Linked DNA regions of Formosa sp. Hel1_33_131. The protein of the gene in region 2 interacts with the protein of the main gene of each other region in a pairwise test. Links are inferred from orthologs where the notes say so. Each region holds a gene or a part of one and is shown on either strand. Other genes may lie near its edges. The genes, in order: FORMB_RS00830 and FORMB_RS07360.

Region 1 (11,396 bases), 1.5 Mb from region 2 along the record:
AATATTTTAGACGCAATTTACCACCTCTCTTTTGGGAAAAGTTATTTCAACCCGATTGCCTCGCAAAACATCCGCCATGAAGAAGATTTTTTTGTGGTCGATGGTTTGTATGAAAAGAAGGATCGCGAAGAAAAAATAATCGTTTCTCTTAAAAGAGGTCAGAAGAAAATCATCAAACGAAACGGAAAAGCATACGATCGTTTTAGCGATCATATTGGTTTTTTACCCTTAGTGATTATATCGCCTACCGATCGCGATTTGATTACTGAAGGCAGTGATACCCGCCGGAAATTTATGGATGGTGTCATCTCTCAAAGTGACAAAAGCTATCTAGAAGCCTTATTAAATTACTCTAAAATACTGGCGCAAAGAAATGCGTTGTTAAAATATTTTGCCTTAAATAATAACTTTAATAAAGACTCGTTAGATGTTTATAATGAACAACTTAACGAGTATGGATGTGAGATTTACGACAAGCGAAAAACGTTTTTAGAAGTCTTTACGCCCATCTTTAAAAACCGCTATAAAGCAATTAGTAACAACAGCGAAGACGTTGACTTACAATACAACAGTCAGCTAAATGATTCCTCTTTAATGGAGTTGTTTGCAACTAGCATCAACAAGGATCGGATGCTACAATATACAAGTGTTGGAATTCATAAAGACGATTTAGATTTTTCTATTAAAGGGTATCCTATTAAAAAATTCGGAAGTCAAGGACAGCAAAAATCATTTTTAATTGCTTTGAAACTGGCACAATTTGATTTTATCAAAGCGCAAAGTGGTGAGACTCCCCTACTCCTACTGGATGATGTTTTTGACAAACTTGACGAACAACGGGTGGCTCAAATTATTCAATTGGTAAATGACGAGAATTTTGGACAATTATTTATTTCGGACACCCATGCCGACCGAACCGAGAAAGCCATTAAAAGCGTGCATCAATCGTATCAAATATTTCAACTGTGAAACAACTTATAGCCCTTTCGTTTTTTATTTTACTGAGTAGCTGCCAATCAGATGTGTCAACTTACATTCCTTTTGTAGAAGGCTATTGGGAAATTGTGAGCGTTACCAAGGATCAAAAAAAAGTCAAAGAATTTAAAATGAGTGGTTCTGTGGATTACTTTAAAGTGAATGCTGACTTATCGGGCTATCGAAAAAAAGTGACTCCACGATTTGATGGTGCTTTTGAGATCTCTCAGCATCAATCTGAATTTACCCTTTCTGTAACAGACGGTCGTTTATGGATTCATTACGATAACAATGACGTTGCTTACACTGAAGAAATCATGCGTGCCAACTCGGCAAGTTTAGTGACCTCCAATTCCGACGGATTTATATATACTTACAAACCTTATGAACCTTTAATTTTTGATGAATGAGTAAACGCCAAAACGATCCTTTCAAAATTGATGATTTAATGAAGTCCTTTGTGAAAGAAAATAAACTCGAAAAAGGGTTGGACAAAGTGAACGTGGAAGCTGCCTGGGCAGATATGATGGGCAACGGCGTCAATAACTACACCAACAGCGTGAAACTTCATAAAGACACGCTCTATGTAGAGCTAAGCTCTTCTGTTTTAAGAGAGGAATTGAGCTATGGAAAAGACAAAATCATTAGTATGCTGAACGAATCTCTTGGGAAAAACCTCATCACAAAATTAATTTTAAGGTAGTATTGGGTATAAAAAAAGCCACAATAGAATTGCAGCTTTTAAAATATTTTATTGAACGTATTTAAAACATCTCTCTTCCTGAAAAATGGAAAGCACCTTCAATTGCAGCGTTTTCATCACTGTCACTTCCATGCACTGCATTTTCGCTAATAGAATCTGCAAACATATTACGGATGGTTCCTTCTACAGCTTCTGCTGGATTTGTTGCACCAATTAAAGTTCTGAAATCTTCTACTGCATTTTCCTTTTCAAGAATTGCCGCCACAATAGGGCCACGCGTCATGTAAGTTACCAGTTCGCCATAAAATGGACGCTCACTATGAACGGCATAAAAAGCTTCGGCATCTGCCTTTGTAAGTTGTGTTAATTTCATCGCTACGATTCTGAAACCTGAAGCTGTGATTTTTTCTACGATTCCACCTATATTCCCTTTTTCAACAGAATCGGGCTTAAGCATTGTAAACGTTTTGTTAGTTACCATGGTCTTTGTATAAATTTTGTGCAAAAATAAGGTTTTTCTACAAATAATTGAGCTTCCAACTATTTTAAAAAATTGTATCTTTGCACGCTATGAATACAGCAGAAATTTTAGACCTTAAAAAAATATTATCCACACCTAAAAAAGTGGTCATTGTCCCTCATAAAAATCCAGATGGAGACGCTATGGGCTCCACTTTAGGATTGTTACATTACCTTAAAAAATTAGGACATTCGGCAACCGTGATTGCGCCCAATGACTACCCAGAGTTTTTGAAATGGATTTCAGGAACCAAAGAGGTTCTTATATATGAAGAAGACACTATTGCTTCTGAGGCACTCATTTCCGAAGCTGATCTTATTTTTACTTTAGACTTCAATGCACTACACCGATGTGGTGCGATGGGTACGCCTATTGAAAATTCAAGTGCCATTAAAATTATGATTGATCATCACCAACAACCGGATGATTATGCGACCTATGTCTATTCTGACGTGAGTATGTGTTCGACTTGCGAAATGGTGTATCATTTTATCGAAATGATGGGTGATTTAGAGCTGATAGATGTCGCTATTGGAGAAGCATTATATACAGGTATTATGACCGATACTGCTTCGTTCCGATTTCCGCTAACCACGAGTACTACCCACCGAGTGATTGCACATTTAATTGACGTTGGGGTTGAGAAATCAAACATTCACAACGCGGTGTATGATACCAATAGTTTAGGTCGTCTCCAACTTATGGGCTGTGCCTTAAATAATTTAAGATTTTTAGAAGAATTCCACACTTCTTATATCAGTTTAACCAATAAGGAATTGGATGCGCATGATTTTCAAAAAGGAGATACGGAAGGCTTGGTGAATTATGGCTTGTCGCTGAAAGGTGCTAAATTTGCCGTCATATTTATTGAACACCGTGAAGAAAGTATCATTAAAATCTCATTTCGATCTAAGGGTCCTTTTGATGTAAATGCTTTCGCAAGAACACATTTTAACGGAGGTGGACACAAGAATGCGTCTGGCGGACGTAGCAACCTCAATCTTGAAGATACCATTGCAAAATTTATTAGTATATTGTCTGACTATAAATCGGAACTAAATTCATGAAGCACCTTTTGATATTCATATTCACTATTTCAATCTTTACTAGCTGTAAACCTTCGGAAGCGAGACGTCCCATCTCAAACAATTCAGGCTCGTTTATTGACGCCTCGATTGAACGTAACAAGCAATTGAACAATAGAGAATATGCGCAGATTGAGGCTTTCATTACAGACTCTGACAAACCTTTTCAATCTTCAGAATATGGGTTTTGGTATGCCTACAACACTAAAATAGAAACGAATACGCAAACCCCTAAGTTTGGCGATTTAGTACAGTACACCTATGCACTTAAAACTTTAGAGAGACAAGTCATTTATCCCGTAAAAGAACTAGAAACACAAAGCTATTATATCGACCAACAAGAATTATTTTCTGGATTGAGAGAAGGTTTAAAACTCATGAAAGAAGGCGAATCGATTACTTTTCTATTTCCATCTCAAAAAGCATATGGCTACTATGGAGATGAGGAGAAAATCGGTAGCAATGTACCGCTCGTTTGCGACGTTTCTTTATTAAAACTCACCAATAACTAACACACTATAATCTATTTAAAACCCAATAAAAATTCAAAAAAATGAAATTCACAAAAGTATTTATCCAATTATTTGCAGCAGGATTGCTGATTAGTTCCACCAGTTGCCAAGAACAATATCCAGATTTAGGCGATGGTATGTTTGCCGAATTTGTAACGTCTAAAGACACGATCATTATACAGTTGTTTTATGACAAAGTGCCATTAACAGTTGCTAATTTTGTAGGTCTTGCTGATGGGACTCACCCTATGTTGCCCGATTCTTTAAAAGGGAAGCCCTATTATGATGGGACTGTTTTTCACAGAGTGATTGACAACTTTATGATTCAAGGTGGCGACCCCACTGCGACTGGTTCTGGAAGCCCAGGATTCAAATTTGGAGATGAATTTGACGAAAGTCTAAAACATGACAAACCAGGGATTCTGTCCATGGCCAATTCTGGACCTGCCACCAACGGTAGCCAGTTTTTTATTACCGAAAAACCAACTCCACACCTTGATAATAGACATTCTGTTTTTGGAGAAGTGGTTAAAGGCTTCTCAGTTGTTGATACCATCTCTAACGTTAAAGTCACTCCGGGATCTAACAAGCCTTTGGAAGACGTTAAAATATTAAAATTGAACATCATTCGTCAAGGAATGAGCGCCAAAGGATTTGATGCTGTGGACACATGGAACACAGAGCTTCCTTTGTTAGAAGAAAAACGTTTACAAAAACTTGAAGACGCAAAGCAAAAAGCGGAAGAAGCTAAAAAAATTGCGGAAGAAAAAATGGAGATGGCTGCCAAAGAAATGGTTCCTGTATTAAATATTTATAAGAGCAAAGCAACACAGCAAACTTCTGGATTACTCGTTTACAACATCACAAAAGGCAACGGAGTTAAACCAAAAACTGGCAACACAGTTAAGCTTAATTATGAAGGCTATTTTACGGATGGTAAATTATTTGGAACTAACATTAAAACAGTGGATGAAAAATGTGGCACATATGACATCCGAAAAGAACAACAAGGTGCTTATAGCGCGATGCCCATGAAAATTGATCCAGAAGCGCAAATGATACCCGGTTTCAAAGAAGGTGTGTTTGATATGTCTGTAGGAGACAAAACATTCTTATACCTTCCTTCTTATCTTGCTTACGGAGAAAAAGGGCGTGGACCGATCCAACCAAATACAGATTTAATGTTTATTATTGAAATGCTAGAAATTGCTGAATAATTTTCAATTACAATAAAACAAAAGAGGCTGTTTAAAAAGACTCTGCTTTGTCAATCTGAACCTGCCTACCGTCAGAAAATTCTGCCTGACGGTAGGCAGGTTCATTTCAGATTCTGAAACAAGTTCAGAATGACAGAAATTCTACTTTTTAGACGACCTCTTTTATGGGGTAAAATGAGTGTTATACTTTTGGAATCTCTTTTAAAATCTCTAAAACAAAGACCCAAAATTTCTGAACAGAAGAAATCTGAGCGCGTTCATCAGGAGAATGCGCCCCTCTGATATTCGGTCCAAAACTGATCATTTCCATATCGGGATAATTCGTTCCTAAAAGACCGCATTCTAAACCGGCATGACAGGCCGCTACATGTGGTTTTTCGTTGTATAGTTTTTCGTATAAAGATCTCAATACTTTCAAAATAGATGAATCCATATCGGGTTCCCAACCTGGGTAATCCCCTGAAAGCTCTACCTCGCAGCCAATAAGCTCAAAGGTTGCACGCAACATCATTGCTAAATCCATTTTAGAGGATTCCACAGAAGAACGTGTGAGGCAGCCTATTTTGACATTTCCTCCTTTGATAATGACACGGGCAATATTATTAGATGTTTCTACCAATTCAGGAATGTCGGGACTCATGCGGTACACGCCATTCCACGCAGCATAAATAGCCCTTGTTAACCCTTCTTGAACACCCAAGTCCATCATCACTTTTGGCGTGTCAATTTTAGTAAACTCAACCGTTAAATCTGGTTCCATTGTTTTGAGTTCTGTCTGAATCGCTTCAACTTGTAGGCCCATTTCGTACTTAAAAGCATCTTCTTGTACTAGGTCTATCGACACAATTGCTTTGCTCTCCCTAGGAATCGCGTTGCGTAAACTTCCACCATCAATTTCAGATATTCGCAATCCGAAATTTTCAAAGGCATCAAATAACAAACGGTTCATTATTTTATTGGCATTCCCAAACCCTTTATGAATATCCATCCCTGAATGTCCCCCTTGCAATCCTTTAACTTCTATGGAATAGCCTATTTTGGTTTCAGGAGTTGGTTCTTCGTTATACGTCCCTACGGCGGTGACATCAATGCCTCCGGCACAGCCCACGCCAATTTCGTCATCATCTTCGGTATCTAGGTTTAAAAGAATTTCTCCTTTTAACAAGCCTCCTTTTAGACCCATCGCACCTGTCATGCCAGTTTCTTCATCAATCGTAAACAAGGCTTCAATAGCAGGGTGTGGAATGTCGGTACTTTCTAAAATTGCCATAATGGTTGCGACGCCTAAGCCGTTATCGGCTCCTAGAGTCGTTCCATTTGCTTTGACCCAATCCCCATCAACAATCATCTCAATACCTTGGGTTAAAAAATCAAAATCAGTATCACTGTTTTTCTGATGTACCATATCTAAATGTGATTGCATGACAATGGCTTTTCGGTCTTCCATGCCTGCTGTGGCTGGTTTTTTGATGATCACATTCCCTACCGTATCTTCTACGGTTTCAAGGTTTAGATTTTTCCCAAAATCTTTCATAAATGCAATGACGCGTTCTTCTTTTTTAGAAGGACGGGGCACGGCATTCAAATCTGCAAATTTGTTCCAAACTGCTTTGGGTTCCAGTTTACGAATGTCTTGGCTCATAATAGATATATTTTTTTGTTGCACAAAGGTACGGATTCCTTCCCGATCATAAATTAAAATTATTACTTTTGAGTGATGTCTAAAAAAGGGAAAATCATTCTTGCGTTGAGTTTGCTGCCTCAATACTTTCTTCTAAAAGTAGCGAAGCAGTATCCTGAATTTATCGAGGCCTATTATAGTATGGGTATTTTTCCTGCACTCTCAAAACTACTAAACACAGCTTTTAAATGGATTCCCTTTTCTGTGGGCGATCTGTTGTACATCGCCTTGATTGTTTATGTGATTCGTTGGGCGATTGTCAATTGGAAACGTCTCAGAACAGATCCCAAAGCGTGGGGTTTGGATGTGTTATCTTTTGTGTCCCTTCTCTATTTCATGTTTCATTTGTGTTGGGGGTTTAATTATTACCGAGTGCCTTTACATACGACACTCAATTTAAATCCAAAATATACCACGGCTCAATTAAAATCGGTTACCAACCAACTGGTTTTAAAAACGAATGCACTGCACTTTGCGATCACACAAGATTCTTTATTAAAAACGACCCTCCCCTATGCATTTTCTGAACTGACTGAAATCAGTCAAACGGGTTATTCTCAATTAGAAAAGGTGTATCCAAATTTTAAACACGACGGCAAAAACAGTAAGAAATCACTATTTAGTACGCCCTTGACGTATATGGGGTTTAGTGGCTATGTGAACCCATTGACGCTAGAAGCGCACATCAATGCTGTAATGCCTGCCAATTCTATGCCGACTACGATTGCGCACGAACAAGCGCATCAGTTGGGCTATGCGGCAGAGAACGAAGCTAATTTTATTGGATTTTTGGCGAGCATCCATAATGAAGACCCCTATTTCAACTATGCAGGTTATAAATTTGCGTTGCGCTATTGTTTAATAGAATTATCTAAAAGGGATCCGGATGCCTACGACTCTGTTTTATGCACGATCAACCCTGGTATCTTAGAAGATTATCAGGAAGCGTTTGACTTCTGGAGTGCTTATAACAACCCTCTGGAACCTATTTTCAAAAAGTTTTACAGCCATTTCTTAAAGGCAAACAACCAAGTCAAAGGCATTGAGAGTTATAGCTATGTGGTGGCGCTTTTGGTGGATTATTTGGAGGATTAAAAATTAAGCTAATAAAACCACTACACTACCACACCCCTCCAAAAAAAATAGCTTGAATCAAAAGACCCAAGCTACTTTGTTTAAACTGTAAAATATTATTACTTACTCACAACTTTCATAGAGAGCGTCAAGCTCTTCGTCACTGTTAGCAGTTTGTTGAGAACCATCTTCAAACTCTACTGTAATTGGGTAAGAAATTATGAAAGAATCTTGTTCTGTAAGCTGACTTAAAAACTCCATAAGTCCATCGTAACCATTAAAGGTTTCTACAGTTCCGTTGCCTGAAACCAAAGAGAATGGAAATACAATTTCAAAACATTGCTCTTCACAGTCATCACAATCTTCAATGTCATAACAATCGTTATAAAGTGTATCAAATTCTTGAGGACTGTTTACAGTTGCCTGAGTTCCATCCGTTAAAGTCACTGAGATTGGATATACAAATCCTACAAATTCAAAATTATACAAATCTTGTTCAGAATTTACAACGACTTCATTTCCGTCATAATCAAGAGCGGTTAGAGGGTAATTCAGTTCAAAACATTCATCGTTATAATCATCATCGTCGTCATGATCAAAATCATAACAATCATCTAATAACATTTCTAACTCTTCGTACGAAGAAATGGTTTGCTGAGTTCCGTCCGACATGGTAACATCAAAAGGCACTTCAATATAAACTTCTGATTCATTTGTTAAGTTTTCTAAGAAAGCTTCTACATCTTCATCACTATTGAAGGTCGTACTGGTTTCTCCATCGGAAACAGTGTAAGGATAGTTGATGATAAAACACTCTCCTTCTTCAACATAATCAGATTCTTGGTTTGAAGTTGTAGCTGTTCTGGCGCTATTAAATAAGTTTGTCATTAATTCAGTAGAAACACCTTCTTCAATCTCTTCAGCTATAACCTCTTCATTATTGTCTTTGCTACAAGCACTAAATAGAAGCAAAAAAACAAGTGATAATTTTAATAAATATTTCATTCTTAAAAGTTTATGGTTAATTAATTTTTAATAATCAGCAATTTAATAAATATTTAATTGTAAGACACACATAATAAAAAAAATGATTTTTATGTTTCACTTAACAAAAATAGCTTGGATCAAATGATCCAAGCTATTTTATGAAATTAAATATACTTGCCAATATTTTTACTCACAATCCTCATATAAAGCAACAAGTTCTTCATCACTATTAACTGATTGCTGAGATCCATCTTCAAACTCCACTGTAATAGGATAAGAAATCACAAACGTATCATCCTCAGTAAGACCGCTTAAAAAGTCCCAAAGATCATCGTAATCATTTATGGTTTCTAAATTACCATCATTTACAACAAAAGAGAATGGGAATACGATTTCAAAACATACATAATCACAGTCATCACAATCTTCGATGCCATAACAGTCATTATAAAGAGCGTCAAAGTCTTGGGAGTTGTTTACAGTCACTTGAGTTCCATCTGTTAAAGTTACAGAAATAGGATATACAAATCCTGTAAACTCAAAAGAAAATAATTCTTGTTCAGAATTAACAGTCACTTCATTTCCATCAGAATCATGAGCTGTTAGGGGAAAATCCAGTTCAAAACATGAATCAGAAGGACCTTGGTCACCACCATAACATGAATCTATTAACATAAAAAACTCATCGAAAGTCGTAATGGTTTGTTGAGTGCCATCAGCTAAAGTAACATCAAAAGGGACCTCAATAGAGATTGCTGAATTTCCTGTTAAACTTGATAAATAAGCTTCTAATTCTTCATCACTATTAACCGTTGTACTCGTTTGTCCATCCGAAATAGAGTAAGGATAGTTGATGACAAAACACTCTCCGTCTTCCAGATAATCAGATTCTTGATTCGAAGTTCTAGCACTGAACGCACTATTTGTTAAGTTTGTAATTAATTCCGTAGAAACACCTTCCTCTTTAACTTCTGGTGTGATCTCGTCGTTGTCTTTGCTACATGAACTTAATATCAACAAAAAAACAAGTGATAATTTTAATAAATTTTTCATATTTAATAATTTAGGTTTAAATAGTTTGTGTGCAACTTAATACACCGTTATGAATTATAAACAACCAAATTAGGAACAACCCTACTTTATTTTAAAATTATTTTATAAAATACTATTAAACAGTATTTTACTTGCTAAATATTTTTTGTTTAATTTTGGTTTTTAATTTAGTACCGCCAAATTGAAATGACAAAAAACAACAAATCGGTCTGTGAATCGAAACATTTTGAGATGCTCTTCAATACGCATTCAACGCTTTTAAGAAACTATATTTATTACAAATGTGGCGATTTTAATTTAGCGGAAGATATGGTACAGGAAGCCTTTATAAGTTTATGGAATCACTGTGAAAAAGTTAATTATGACGAAGCCTTATTTTATCTAAAAAGGATTGCTAATAATAATTTTTTGAATACTGTAAAACATCAAAAAGTAGTGTTAAACTATAGTAAGTTTAAAGGATCTGAAGTGAATAATGAAAGTCCCGAATTTATATATGAAGAAAAAGAATTTATGAAAAAACTTCAAGATGCGATTGCTATTTTACCAGAAAAACAAAGAGAAGTGTTTTTGTTAAATAGGATTGATAAAATGACCTATAAAGAAATCGCAGCATTGCTGAATTTATCTGTAAAAGCGGTTGAGAAAAGGATGCATAATGCATTAGTTGTCTTGAGAGAAAAAATAGGAAATATTTAAAAAGTAGGGTGTTCAGCTAAACAGTTGTTTATAATACAGTAACGACATTTATGGAAACTAGAAATAAAGATACATTGTTAGCCAGATGGTTAACTGATGATTTAACATCTAAAGAAGCTCAGGACTTTAAAGCCTCTGAAGCCTATCATTCTTATGAAAAGATATCAACCTATGCGAATCATCTAGAAACGCCTCCCTATGATAAAGCGAAAGCTTGGAAGGCTGTTTCAAATCAAACAGTCGATAAAGCTAAAGTAAGACCCTTGTATTACAATTGGGCGACAGGAATCGCAGCGTCTATCGTATTGCTTTTTGGTATGTTTTATGGTTTAAATACAGGTACTACCACACATCAGTCTGATTATGGTACGCAATTATCAGTGGTGCTTCCAGATGGGTCTGAAGCCATTTTAAATGCCAATTCAAAAATTGAATTCAATACAACAGATTGGAAGAATGAAAACAGAACTTTAGAATTGGATGGTGAAGCTTATTTTAAAGTTAAAAAAGGCTCCCTATTTACTGTAAAAACTTCAAAAGGAAACGTAGCCGTTTTAGGAACTCAATTTAACGTAAATAGTGATGCTAATTCCCTTGAAGTTAAATGTTATACAGGAAAAGTAAGGGTTTCTGATGCTACAAACACCGCTGTTTTAACCTCCGGAAACGCCTATAGAATTATTGATGCTTCTGAAGAGAAGTGGACTTTTAAAACTACAGACCGTTCTTGGCTAAACCACGAAAGCACTTTTTACAATGCGCCTCTATCTAGCGTATTTACAAGCTTAGAAAATCAATTTGAGATTACGATAAAAAACAAAAACAACTATTTAAACCAACGGTTTACAGGAAGTTTTATTAATGATGATAAAAACTTAGCGTTAAAAACA
Region 2 (11,467 bases):
TTAAGTTGAGTAGTGCTGCGCTTTTATACAACGGATCGTAGTGTACTCCAAACTTTATAAAGGCCGTATTTTTTGCCTCTGTAACTTTCGCACTGAAATTATACCCTTGATCAGCAGGAGAAAATTTATATAAAAAACTGTCAAAATTATTTGTGGCTACTAAATTGTTTACCCCTTTACTAAAGTCGTCAAAACTAATTGTTTCACCAGTTCTAAATCTCAATTTTCCTCTCACGTACGCAGCGGTATATTTATTTAGGCCAGAAATTGAAATGTCATTAATTTTAATTTTTTGAATTTCGGGGATACTCGCCTCTGTTTTTGTGAAATTTTGTGCCTTAGCAATCGTTTTTAATCCCTCTAGATGTGGAGATACTGCTGTTTGTCCTTTCCGAATAATTTCGTCACCGTCTTTAAAAGAAACAATCGAATATTCAGACACTTTGGGTTTGATGTATATATCAGTTAATTTGGACTTCCCTACCATCTCTTCAGCTACTCTAAAGTTACTAATTTGAATCAAAATATTAGATACCGATTCCAACTTATTAATTGTAAGAAGACCATCTTGCACATCAACTCCAATAATGATGTCTAAGTCTTTTGATTCTAACCCTATTATAGGATAATTATTCACGATGCCTCCATCCATTAATAATTTATTATCCAATGTTACGGGCTGATAAAGGGTTGGCAAGGCGCTGCTCGCTGCAATTGCTTGTGCTAAATTTCCATGGTCTAAAACAACTTCTTGACCCGTTTGCATATCCGTTGCAATACAATAAAATGGAACTGGAAGTTTACTAAAATCTTTAACCCCACTGACATTTAAAGTTAATTTTGAAAGTAAATTGAATACGTTTTGCCCTCTCGAAATAGAAGACGGCAAGTGAATCTTAAAGTTGCTAAAAGGGAGTGATAGCGCATATTTTTCTGCGTTTTTTCGTTCATAAAACGTCTTAGATTTTCTTGGTACTGCATCCGTTATAAGAAGATCAAAATTGGCTGCACTAATAATAGAATCCAATTGCTTTCCTGAATATCCAGCCGCATACAAGCCTCCAATGACAGCCCCCATACTTGTGCCCGCAACGTAATCGACACGAACACCTAAGCTGTCCAAAGTTTTTAGCACTCCTATATGTGCAAATCCTTTGGCGCCCCCACCACTAAGAACTAAGCCAACTCTTGGATTTTTTCGCTCAGATTCTTGAGAAAAACTCCAATGAAAAAAGAATAGAAAAAATAAGATTAATAGGTTACGCATGGGGTTTATTTTGATAGTAATTATAAATAATATGAGCTTTTGACACTCCAATAACTTGCTCTAATTCATCTAAGGCTGCAAATGAAACACGTTGTGCAGACTTGAAATTTTTTAATAACTCTAAAATTGTTTTGTCTCCAATACCAACTATAGATTCCAACTCCGAGTTTAAGGCCGTTTTACTTCGTTTGTTTCGATGATGCTCAATTCCAAATCGATGCGCTTCATTCCGGAGTTGCTGTATAATTTTTAGTGTTTCGCTTTTTTTGTCTAAATATAAGGGAATTGGATCATTTGGATAGAATAATTCTTCCAAACGTTTTGCAATTCCGATGATTGCAATTTTTCCACGCAGCTCTAAATCGTCCAAACTCTTTAAAGCAGCAGATAATTGCCCTTTCCCTCCATCAATGATTATTAACTGTGGCAAGGGCAGTTTTTCCTCTAGCAAGCGTTTATAGCGTCGGTAAACCACCTCGGTCATAGAAGCATAATCATCAGGACCTTCGACTGTTTTAATATTAAAATTACGGTATTCTTTTTTGCTCGGTTTTCCGTTTTTAAAAACAACACAAGCGGCTACGGGGTGTGTTCCTTGAATATTTGAATTGTCAAAACATTCAATATGGGTTGGTGCTTCTGAAAGTCTCAAGTCTGATTTCATCTGCGCCATGATCCGATCTACATGACGGTCGGGATCTGTTATTTTAACCTGCTTTAATTGTTCCAGGCGTTGGTACTTCGCATTCCGTAGCGACAGATCAATCAACTGTTTTTTATCCCCTACTTTGGGAATAGTGATCCTGAAATCTGGCCCTAAATTGACTTCAAAAGGCACATAAATATCTTTGGATTCGAGCGCAAAACGTTGACGCATTTCTGTAATGGCAAGTTCTAACAACGCTTGATCGCTTTCTTGAAGTTTCTTTTTCAGCTCCATGGTATGCGACCGAATGATCGCTCCATAAGAAAGTTGTAAAAAGTTGACATAGGCATAACTTTCATCGCTCACAATTGAAAACACATCTACATTGCTAATTTTAGGATTCACAATGGTTGATTTTGCTTGATAATTTTCAAGAACTTGTAATTTTTCTTTCAAGGATTGTGCCGCTTCAAACTCTAAATTTTCTGCAAATGTTTTCATTTGAGATTTAAAAACAGAGATTGAATTTTTAAAATTTCCTTTTAAGATTTCGCGAATCGTAGCAATGTTTTCTAAATAGGAGGCTTCGGCTTCTCTGGCTTCACAAGCCCCTTTACAGTTGCCTAAATGGTACTCCAAACATACTTTATATTTCTGATTGTGAATTTTTTCTTTAGATAAATCGTACTTACAGGTACGAAGAGGAAACAGACCTTTTATCAGATCTAAAAGCGTATATACCGTTTTGATACTGGTATAGGGTCCAAAATATTCAGACCCATCTTTAATCATACGTCGAGTTTGAAACACTCTCGGAAAAGGTTCTTTTTTAATGCAAATCCAAGGGTAGGATTTATCATCTTTTAAGAGCACATTATAGCGAGGCTGGTATTTTTTTATCAGATTATTTTCAAGCAATAAGGCATCCGTTTCCGTCTCTACGACAATGTGCTTAATCTCAACAATTTTTTTAACAAGCACATTTGTTTTTCCGTAGTCATGCACTTTATTAAAATACGAGCGCACCCGATTTTTTAAATTTTTTGCTTTACCTACATAGATGACCACGCCTGCAGCGTCATAAAATTGATAGACGCCAGGCGTGTTGGGCAAGGTTTTTAATTGAAGCTCTATGTTGGAATTACTCATTAATTCAAAGATATATTAATTCCAACGATTGTAAAAATTGAATTTGCATTTTTAGTATCTTGCAAGGGTATAACCATCCGATATCATGAATATTGTAATATTATCGCGTAATAAAGATCTATACTCAACTCAAAGACTTGTTGAGGAAGGAGAACGTCGGAATCACCTAGTAGAAGTGATTGACCCTTTGGAATGCGATTTGATTATTGAAAAAGAAAAACCAACGGTTTCTCATAACGATAAATATCTGGATTATGTAGATGCGATCATTCCGCGCATTGGCGCTTCTGTAACCTATTATGGTTGTGCAGTGGTCCGACAGTTTGAAATGATGAATGTGTTTTCGACCGTTTCCTCAGATGCTATTATCCGTTCTAGAGACAAACTAAGGAGTTTTCAACACCTTTCCAAAGCGGGTGTAGATATGCCTAAAACTGTATTTACCAATTATTCTTTTGATGTAGAAAAAGTGATTTCTCATGTCGGCGGAACTCCTGTGGTCATCAAATTGTTGGAAGGTACGCAAGGGATTGGTGTGGTTTTGGCAGAAACCAAAAACGCAGCTGAGTCTGTACTAGAAGCTTTTAACGGATTGGAAGCGAGAGCACTTGTACAAGAGTATATTGCAGAAGCTAAGGGCAGCGATTTACGTGCCTTGATTGTAGATAATCAGGTGGTAGGCGGTATGAAACGCCAAGGAAAAGAGGGCGAATTTAGATCTAATCTTCACAGAGGGGGAACTTATACCTATCACAAACTCAACGAAGAAGAAATTAAGCTTGCTTTGAAAGCGGCTCAAAAATTGAAATTACCCATTTGTGGGGTCGATATTTTACAATCGAACCGTGGACCTTTAATTATGGAAATCAATTCAACCCCAGGGCTCGAAGGGATTGAAGGGGCATCGAAAAAAAATATCGCACAAGCTATTATAACTTATATTGAAAGAAATAGACACTCATAGTGGTGTGCTTATTTATGTTTCAACAAAAACTATAGAGTGAAAAAATCAGAATTAAGAACACACTACAAAAAACTTCGAAAGAAACTAAGTTCCAAACAGATGAACGATTTGAGTCTTCAAATCGCAAACTCAGTCCTTGAACTTCCAATATGGAAATATTCATTTTTTCATGTATTTTTAACAATTGAATCTTTAAAAGAAGTCCTCACGGAACCAATCTTATCGATTCTATCAGGGAAGGACAAACACATTGTGGTGTCTAAAAGCGACTTTAAAACCCGAACCATGTCGCATGTGTTATTACAAGACAATACCATTCTTAAACCAAATTCGTGGAACATACCAGAACCTGAAAATGGCATCCCTATTAGTAATGAACAAATAGAGGTCGTGTTTATTCCTTTAGTGGCTTTTGATGTAAAAGGAAATCGTATTGGGTATGGAAAAGGGTTTTATGATGAGTTTTTAAAAAACTGTTCAAAAGATACTTTAAAAATTGGACTTTCATTTTTTGAAGCTGAGGCAGCCATAGACGGAATTGAACCGCATGACATCCCTTTAGATTATTGTGTGACTCCAGAAAAAATTTATACGTTTTAAGTCGTTAAGGACTTTGGGAATACTTTTTTATTAAACACTAAAAGCAATCCAACGCCCGTACTAATCGCTATATCTGCAACGTTAAAAACAGGGTCAAAAAAGGAGAAGTAATTCCCTCCGACAAATGGAATCCATTCGGGGAAATAGCCTTTAAATAAAGGAAAATAAAGCATGTCCACTACTTTGCCATGAAATAGATCTCCATAGCCTTCCGAGGCAAATAAGGTCGCCGTTTGTCCCAAACTTCCATCGAAAATAATACCGTAAAAAACGGAGTCGATAATATTTCCCAACGCTCCCGAAAAAACCAATGCTAACGCCACAGTCAGAGTTTTGGAAGTCATTTTCTGGAGGCTTTGATTCAGCCAATAACCAATGCCACAAACAGCAAAAATTCTAAAAATGGTTAAAAATAATTTGGCACTCGAATCGGATATATAAGAAGAAATATCACTGAGTTTGGCGCCCCACGCCATGCCTTCATTTTCAATAAAAAATATTCTGAATCCTTCAAAAACCCTCAGTTCTTGCCCTAGCTCAAAGTGGGTTTTGATGTATATTTTTGAGGCTTGATCTATAAAAAGAATCACCGCGACTAATAAAAGTGTCTGTTTTTTAGACATTTTATTATTGCATATTCTTTGCTTCAATACTTAAAGTCGCGTGTGGAACTAACAACAAACGATTTTTGTTGATGAGTTTTTTAGTCACTCTACAAACACCATACGTCTTGTTTTCAATTCTGTTCAAGGCGTTTTTCAGGTCTCTAATAAACTTCTCTTGACGGATGGCCAATTGCGAATTTGATTCTTTACTCATCACTTGACTGCCTTCATCAAAAGCTTTAAACGTTGGCGACGTATCTTCAGTGCCGTTGTTTAAATCATTCATATAAGCACTTTTAATAAGGTCTAAATCGTGCTGTGCCTTCTCGATTTTTTTAAGAATGAGTATTTTGAATTCTTCTAAATCGTTATCCGAATATCTACTTGTATTTTCAATGGACATAATTATATGGATTTTTGGATATACAACTTGGTGTTAATCGCATCAAAAGAAATGTCAACACCCTTATCTAGTTGTGCTACTAAGTGTAGCTCTTCCGTTAATGTTTCTAGTTTAATATATTCTAAATTTTGTTTTACAGCGTTATCGATAGCAACTTCTGATTGTAAATAAACCTCAATTCGATCGGTGAGTTCAAATCCAGAATCTTTTCTTAAATTTTGAATTCTATTGACCAATTCTCTCGCGATTCCTTCCTCTTTTAAAGCTTCCGAAATGGTAACATCCAAAGCGACCGTTACGGCTCCTTGATTGGCTACCAACCATCCTTCGATATCTTGAGAGGTAATCTCTACATCATTGCGCTCCAAATTAATACTTTTTCCATTAATTTCAATACCTAACTCTCCTTTTTCTTCAATTTCCTTGATGTCTTCGGGTTTTAGGTTTTGAATGGCATTGGCAATTAACTTCATGTCCTTTCCAAATCGTGGGCCCAAAGCTTTAAAATTTGGCTTGATTTGTTTCACCAAAATATCGGATGCATCTTCTAACAATTCAACTTCTTTCACATTGACTTCGTGTTTTACCAAGTCGGCAATCGCTAAAATATCTTCTTTTTGAATGGTGGAATTCACCGGAATCATGATTTTTTGTAAAGGCTGTCGAACTTTGATTTTTTCTTTTGCGCGTAAAGACAAGACTAAGGATGAAATTGTTTGTGCTTGCTCCATTTTACGCTCTAAATTTTTATCGATGAGCGTTGTGTCTGCCGATGGGAAATCTGCTAAATGGATACTTTCAAAGGTTTCTTTGTGTGTTGCTGAATTCAAATCTAAATACAAACGATCCATAAAGAAAGGCGCGATAGGAGCTCCCAACTTCGCAATGGTTAACATACAGGTGTATAAGGTTTGATAAGCGGATATTTTATCGGTTTGATACTCCCCTTTCCAGAAGCGTCTTCTACTGAGGCGGACATACCAGTTGCTTAAATATTCTTGTGTAAATTCTGAAATAACACGGGCTGCTTTTGTGGGCTCATAGTCCGCATAATAGGCATCCACTTTCTCAATTAATGAGTTTAATTCTGATAAAATCCAGCGGTCAATTTCTGGACGGTCTTCAGTTGAAATGTCCGCCTCCGCATAGCTGAATTTATCAATATTTGCATAGAGAGTGAAAAATGTATAAGTATTGTATAAGGTTCCGAAAAACTTACGTTTCACTTCTTCAATACCTTCACTATCAAATTTTAAATTATCCCACGGATTCGCATTGCTAATCATATACCAGCGTGTTGTATCTGCGCCGTAAATGGATAAAGTTTCAAAAGGATCGGTTGCATTGCCCAAACGTTTGGACATTTTCTGTCCGTTTTTGTCTAAAACTAAGCCGTTAGAAACCACATTTTTATAAGCCACAGAATCAAAAACCATGGTTGCGATCGCATGAAGCGTATAAAACCAACCTCGTGTTTGATCGACACCTTCCGCAATAAAATCTGCTGGAAATGCTTTGTTTTGATCAATAAGGTCTTTGTTTTCAAATGGATAATGCCATTGAGCATACGGCATACTTCCAGAGTCAAACCATACATCAATCAAATCACTTTCGCGGTGCATTGGCTTTCCAGAAGGAGACACTAAGGTAATGGCATCCACAATATTTTTATGCAAATCGATTTTGGAGTAATTTTCAAGCGATTGATCGCCGACTACAAAATCTTCAAAAATGTCATTTTCTAAAACTCCTGCTTGCACTGCTTTTTGCATTTCTGCTTTGAGTTCTTCCACAGAACCAATACATATTTCTTCTTTTCCGTCTTCAGTCCTCCATATTGGAAGGGGAATTCCCCAATAGCGAGAGCGTGACAAATTCCAGTCATTTGCATTTGCTAACCAGTTGCCAAAACGACCTTCGCCCGTACTTTTTGGCTTCCAATTGATCGTTTGATTCAGATCAAACATGCGATCCTTGACGTCGGTTACTTTTATAAACCAAGAGTCTAATGGGTAATATAAAATAGGCTTATCGGTTCTCCAACAATTTGGATAACTGTGCTTATATTTTTCAACCTTAAAGGCTTTATTTTCAATTTTTAACTTAATTGCCAGCTCGACATCCACCGATTTTTCGGGGGCTTCGCCTTCTGGATAGTATTCGTTTTTCACAAAACGTCCTGCAAATTCTGCAACTTCAGGTCTGAAACGTCCTTGTAAATCTACAAGTGGTACTAAATTACCGTCCGCATCTTTTACCAATAATGGTGGGATTTCAGGAATTGCTTGCTTGGCAACAATCGCATCATCAGCCCCAAATGTAGGCGCAGTATGTACAATTCCAGTTCCATCTTCAGTGGTTACAAAATCACCTGAAATAATTCGGAATGCATTTTCTGGGTTGTCGTTTGGTAATGCGTAATCTAACAATTGCTCATAAGAAATTCCTACAAGGTCTTTTCCTATAAACGATTTTACAATGTAAAATGGGATGGTTTTGCTTGAAGACTGATAGCCTTCCAGACCTTCTGCATTTTCTACTTCTTTGAACTTTCCATTAAATTGTTCCCCAACCAAAGCTTTTGCGACCACCACATTGGTCGCTTCAAAGGTGTATTGATTATAGGTCTTTACGAGTACATATTCAATTTTTGGCCCTACGGTTAAAGCCGTATTACTCGGCAAGGTCCACGGAGTTGTGGTCCATGCTAAAAATAAAACAGGCCCTTCGTTCTGTAAGAATTCTGGGAGGGATGCTTCGTTTGCTTTAAATTGTGCTACAATGGTGGTGTCTGTAACATCTTGATACGTCCCTGGTTGATTCAGCTCGTGGGAGCTTAAACCTGTGCCCGCTTTTGGCGAATAGGGTTGAATGGTATAGCCTTTATAAATAAGGTTCTTGTTGTAAATTTGTTTTAGAAGCCACCATACACTTTCCATGTATTTTGGATCGTAAGTAACATAAGGGTCGTCCATATTGACCCAGTAACCCATTTTTTGGGTAAGGTCATTCCAGATGTCTGTGTAACGCATCACCGCGGTTCTACAGGCAGCGTTATAGTCTTCTACAGAGATGGTTTTACCGATGTCTTCTTTGGTAATTCCCAATTCTTTTTCAACACCCAACTCGATAGGGAGTCCGTGCGTGTCCCAACCGGCTTTACGCTTTACTTGAAACCCTTTCATGGTTTTATAACGCGGAAAAATATCTTTTATAGCACGTGCCAAAACATGATGTACCCCTGGCAATCCATTGGCGGATGGAGGGCCTTCAAAAAAAACATAAGGAGGTTTCCCTTCTCGAGTGGTAATGCTTTTGTCAAAAATATCATGTTCCTCCCAAAACTTCAGCATCTCGTCTGCTACGTTTGGTAAGTTAAGTCCTTTATACTCAGGAAATGTCGCGCTCATTATTCATTGCTATTAAGGTCGCAAAATTAAGAAATTTAAACAAAAAGCCACCGAATAACGCAGGTCATTTTGCGTTTAGGTAGGATTCTTAAAATTATAGGTTTGTTTTTCGTCTTACAGGTCCCATAAATACTTTTTTTTTAGTAATATTACGTGAACGAATCCTACCTATGTTAACTTCCTTTTTAAAAAGCATCTCTTATATTTTACATCCCTTGCTAATGCCGTGGATGGGTGCTGTGTATTTTTTTACAGTAACACCACTTCAATACCATCCTATTAAAATCAGTTTTTGGTTGCTTTCAATTATTCTTTGGAGTCTTGTAGTGCCTCTAGTTTTGTATTTTATTTTGAAAAAATTAAACACCGTCCAGAGTATTGATCTGAAAACCTCCAAAGAACGCATTTGGCCCTTACTATTAAATAGTATAATTTTAGGATACCTAAGTTTTGGTGTTTTACCAGAACCTATCTGTGTCGAATTGCATTATTTATTCTTAGGAGCTATGATGACAGCGATTTCAGGAATGGTGTTGGCGTTATTGAAGTTTAAAACAAGTATTCACATGATGAGTACTGGTGGTGCTTTCTTTTTTATGGTACTAGTTAATTTGCATTATGGGTATTCTTTTAGCAATGCGTTTGCACTCTTTATCATTGTAATGGGAGCGATGGCGAGTTCTCGATTGCATTTAAATGCACATACCGTCAAAGAACTTGTGGCAGGACTTGTTATTGGAGTGGTGCCTCAGTTGCTGCTATTAAATCACTGGCTATAATAGATAGAAAATTAAGCCGATTTTCAACGCATTCATGTCTATAGATTGAAAATTTGTCGAAGAAACAGAATCAAAAATCGGGTTCAAACCATAATAGATATAACCGTTCCAAGTGTTATAACCCACACTCAAGGTTAATCCGTACTGCCATGGGTTCATTCCTTTCAAGCCTCTGTGTGTTTCATCCCCTGGTTCTCCTTTGTAAACAGATTTAGAAACCAACACATAGCCTAATTTTACGCCTGTATATATTCGCCAAAACTTATAAGTCTCTGCATTAGATGTTCGCCAGCGAAATTCTAAAGGAACTTCTAAAAGGTGTTGCGAAAAATTGTTTTTGGAATGATCTATCCCCTCTAAAATGGTATAGGTCGTTGGTGTTGTTGTGCTAATTCTAATGTTTTGATTAAAAGTATTGATCGAATAACCAAGCCCTAAACCGATGGCTAGATTGCGGCGTGTGTTAATAGGGAAATCTCTAATAACGCCTAAATGAAACCCCGTGGAGAAACTGCTTTGAGAGACGCCATTGGGTAAATTCATGAGTGCATTATAGGTCACGCCAATGTAAATTTGATCTTCTCTATATAAACTATCCGATTCGGTTGCTTTGTTGGATTGCGCGAATGCATCCACAAAACAGGTCAAAAATAGCAGTAAAAATATACGAGGTTTCATAAAGGGTGTCCTTATTTATGGTACTAAATTAAATAAAAAAAGGCATTCTGAGTAGAATGCCTTTTTAAATATTTCAGAATCGTTTATTATTCCATATTTTTCATCGCATCACCTACCCCTGTGGTATAGTTGATTTTGAGTGCGTTTACTTTTCTAAGTTCTTGCTTGACATCGCCTACAATTCCCATGTTGGCTTCTTTATCGACTTTAAGGGCAACGGTAAGAAATGGAATTAATTCCTCTCTTAAAGCGGCTCTTTCAGCTCCAATAAATGCGCCAACTTCTGAAAGTTCTGCAAATTGATCGTTGAGTTGAATTCTTGATTCTGTGCCATATTTTTCGAAACCGTCACTTGGTTTGCCCATATAAATATAACTCACTGGGTTTTTCTTGTCGAGTTTCTCTACTTGATTGGCAACAGGAAGTGCGTTTTTAATTTTGAGTGAATTTTCACGCATCACGGTAGCTACCATAAAAAAGAACAGCAACATAAATACAATATCTGGAAGCGAAGCCGTGGAAATCGCTGGTATGCCTCCGTCAGTTTTCTTTTTAAATTTTGACATTTTGTTTCTTTACTTTTAGGTTAAACTACTGAACTTCAGAAAGTTTTTGTGGATACTCCACTTTTATCTGATCAATCACTTCTTTCAACTTGGTTTTGTTACCTACAAAACGAGCATCTTTATAATTCCTTTGCATTTGTACAAAATTCATATCTAAAAATCCTTGTTGAGAACCTAGTTCAAGCGCTCTTCTGTTTCGAAGTACATTATACGCCGCTACCAATTCGTTTTGAACCGATATATAAGCCGCATAAGATGTTTCACGTTCGTTTTTTAACGATATGATTGCTTTGTCTGGATAATCTGAGGAGGATGTATCTTTGGCACCTTTACAATAGGTACAGGTTCCATCGCCATTATTATCTAAAAACTCAACAGCCGCAGCTCTCAAATCTTTGAG

The links.
Region 1: the proteins of FORMB_RS07360 (region 2) and FORMB_RS00830 interact in binary tests that used the Escherichia coli proteins (3 or more experiments, as listed by UniProt). The link is inferred for Formosa sp. Hel1_33_131 from one-to-one orthologs.

The regions. Positions count from the first base shown.
Region 1 is NZ_CP017260.1:167,029-178,424, forward strand. What follows is about bases 450-3,183. They hold FORMB_RS00830 (nucleoside-diphosphate kinase), read right to left. Parts: upstream 2,160-3,183; coding sequence 1,740-2,159; downstream 450-1,739. Other genes in these bases: recF (DNA replication/repair protein RecF), read left to right, coding at 450-969; FORMB_RS00820 (lipocalin family protein), read left to right, coding at 966-1,385; FORMB_RS00825 (DUF721 domain-containing protein), read left to right, coding at 1,382-1,678; FORMB_RS00835 (DHH family phosphoesterase), read left to right, coding at 2,249-3,183. Also shown: more of recF, read left to right, coding at 1-449; more of FORMB_RS00835, read left to right, coding at 3,184-3,265; gliding motility-associated peptidyl-prolyl isomerase GldI, read left to right, coding at 3,262-3,795; FORMB_RS00845 (peptidylprolyl isomerase), read left to right, coding at 3,837-5,012; FORMB_RS00850 (aminoacyl-histidine dipeptidase), read right to left, coding at 5,194-6,654; FORMB_RS00855 (DUF3810 domain-containing protein), read left to right, coding at 6,730-7,788; FORMB_RS00860 (hypothetical protein), read right to left, coding at 7,891-8,772; FORMB_RS00865 (hypothetical protein), read right to left, coding at 8,941-9,807; FORMB_RS00870 (RNA polymerase sigma factor), read left to right, coding at 9,994-10,506; FORMB_RS00875 (FecR family protein), read left to right, coding at 10,557-11,396. UniProt on the Escherichia coli protein: Major role in the synthesis of nucleoside triphosphates other than ATP. The ATP gamma phosphate is transferred to the NDP beta phosphate via a ping-pong mechanism, using a phosphorylated active-site intermediate.
Region 2 is NZ_CP017260.1:1,619,625-1,631,091, reverse strand. What follows is about bases 3,040-5,844. They hold FORMB_RS07360 (5-formyltetrahydrofolate cyclo-ligase), read left to right. Parts: upstream 3,040-4,062; coding sequence 4,063-4,626; downstream 4,627-5,844. Other genes in these bases: ileS (isoleucine--tRNA ligase), read right to left, coding at 5,637-5,844; FORMB_RS07350 (TraR/DksA family transcriptional regulator), read right to left, coding at 5,254-5,634; FORMB_RS07355 (lipoprotein signal peptidase), read right to left, coding at 4,623-5,249; rimK (30S ribosomal protein S6--L-glutamate ligase), read left to right, coding at 3,148-4,026; uvrC (excinuclease ABC subunit UvrC), read right to left, coding at 3,040-3,062. Outside these bases: FORMB_RS07375 (patatin-like phospholipase family protein), read right to left, coding at 1-1,267; more of uvrC, read right to left, coding at 1,260-3,039; more of ileS, read right to left, coding at 5,845-9,044; FORMB_RS07340 (hypothetical protein), read left to right, coding at 9,215-9,823; FORMB_RS07335 (porin family protein), read right to left, coding at 9,818-10,501; FORMB_RS07330 (ExbD/TolR family protein), read right to left, coding at 10,588-11,067; FORMB_RS07325 (ExbD/TolR family protein), read right to left, coding at 11,093-11,467. UniProt on the Escherichia coli protein: Involved in the removal of 5-formyltetrahydrofolate.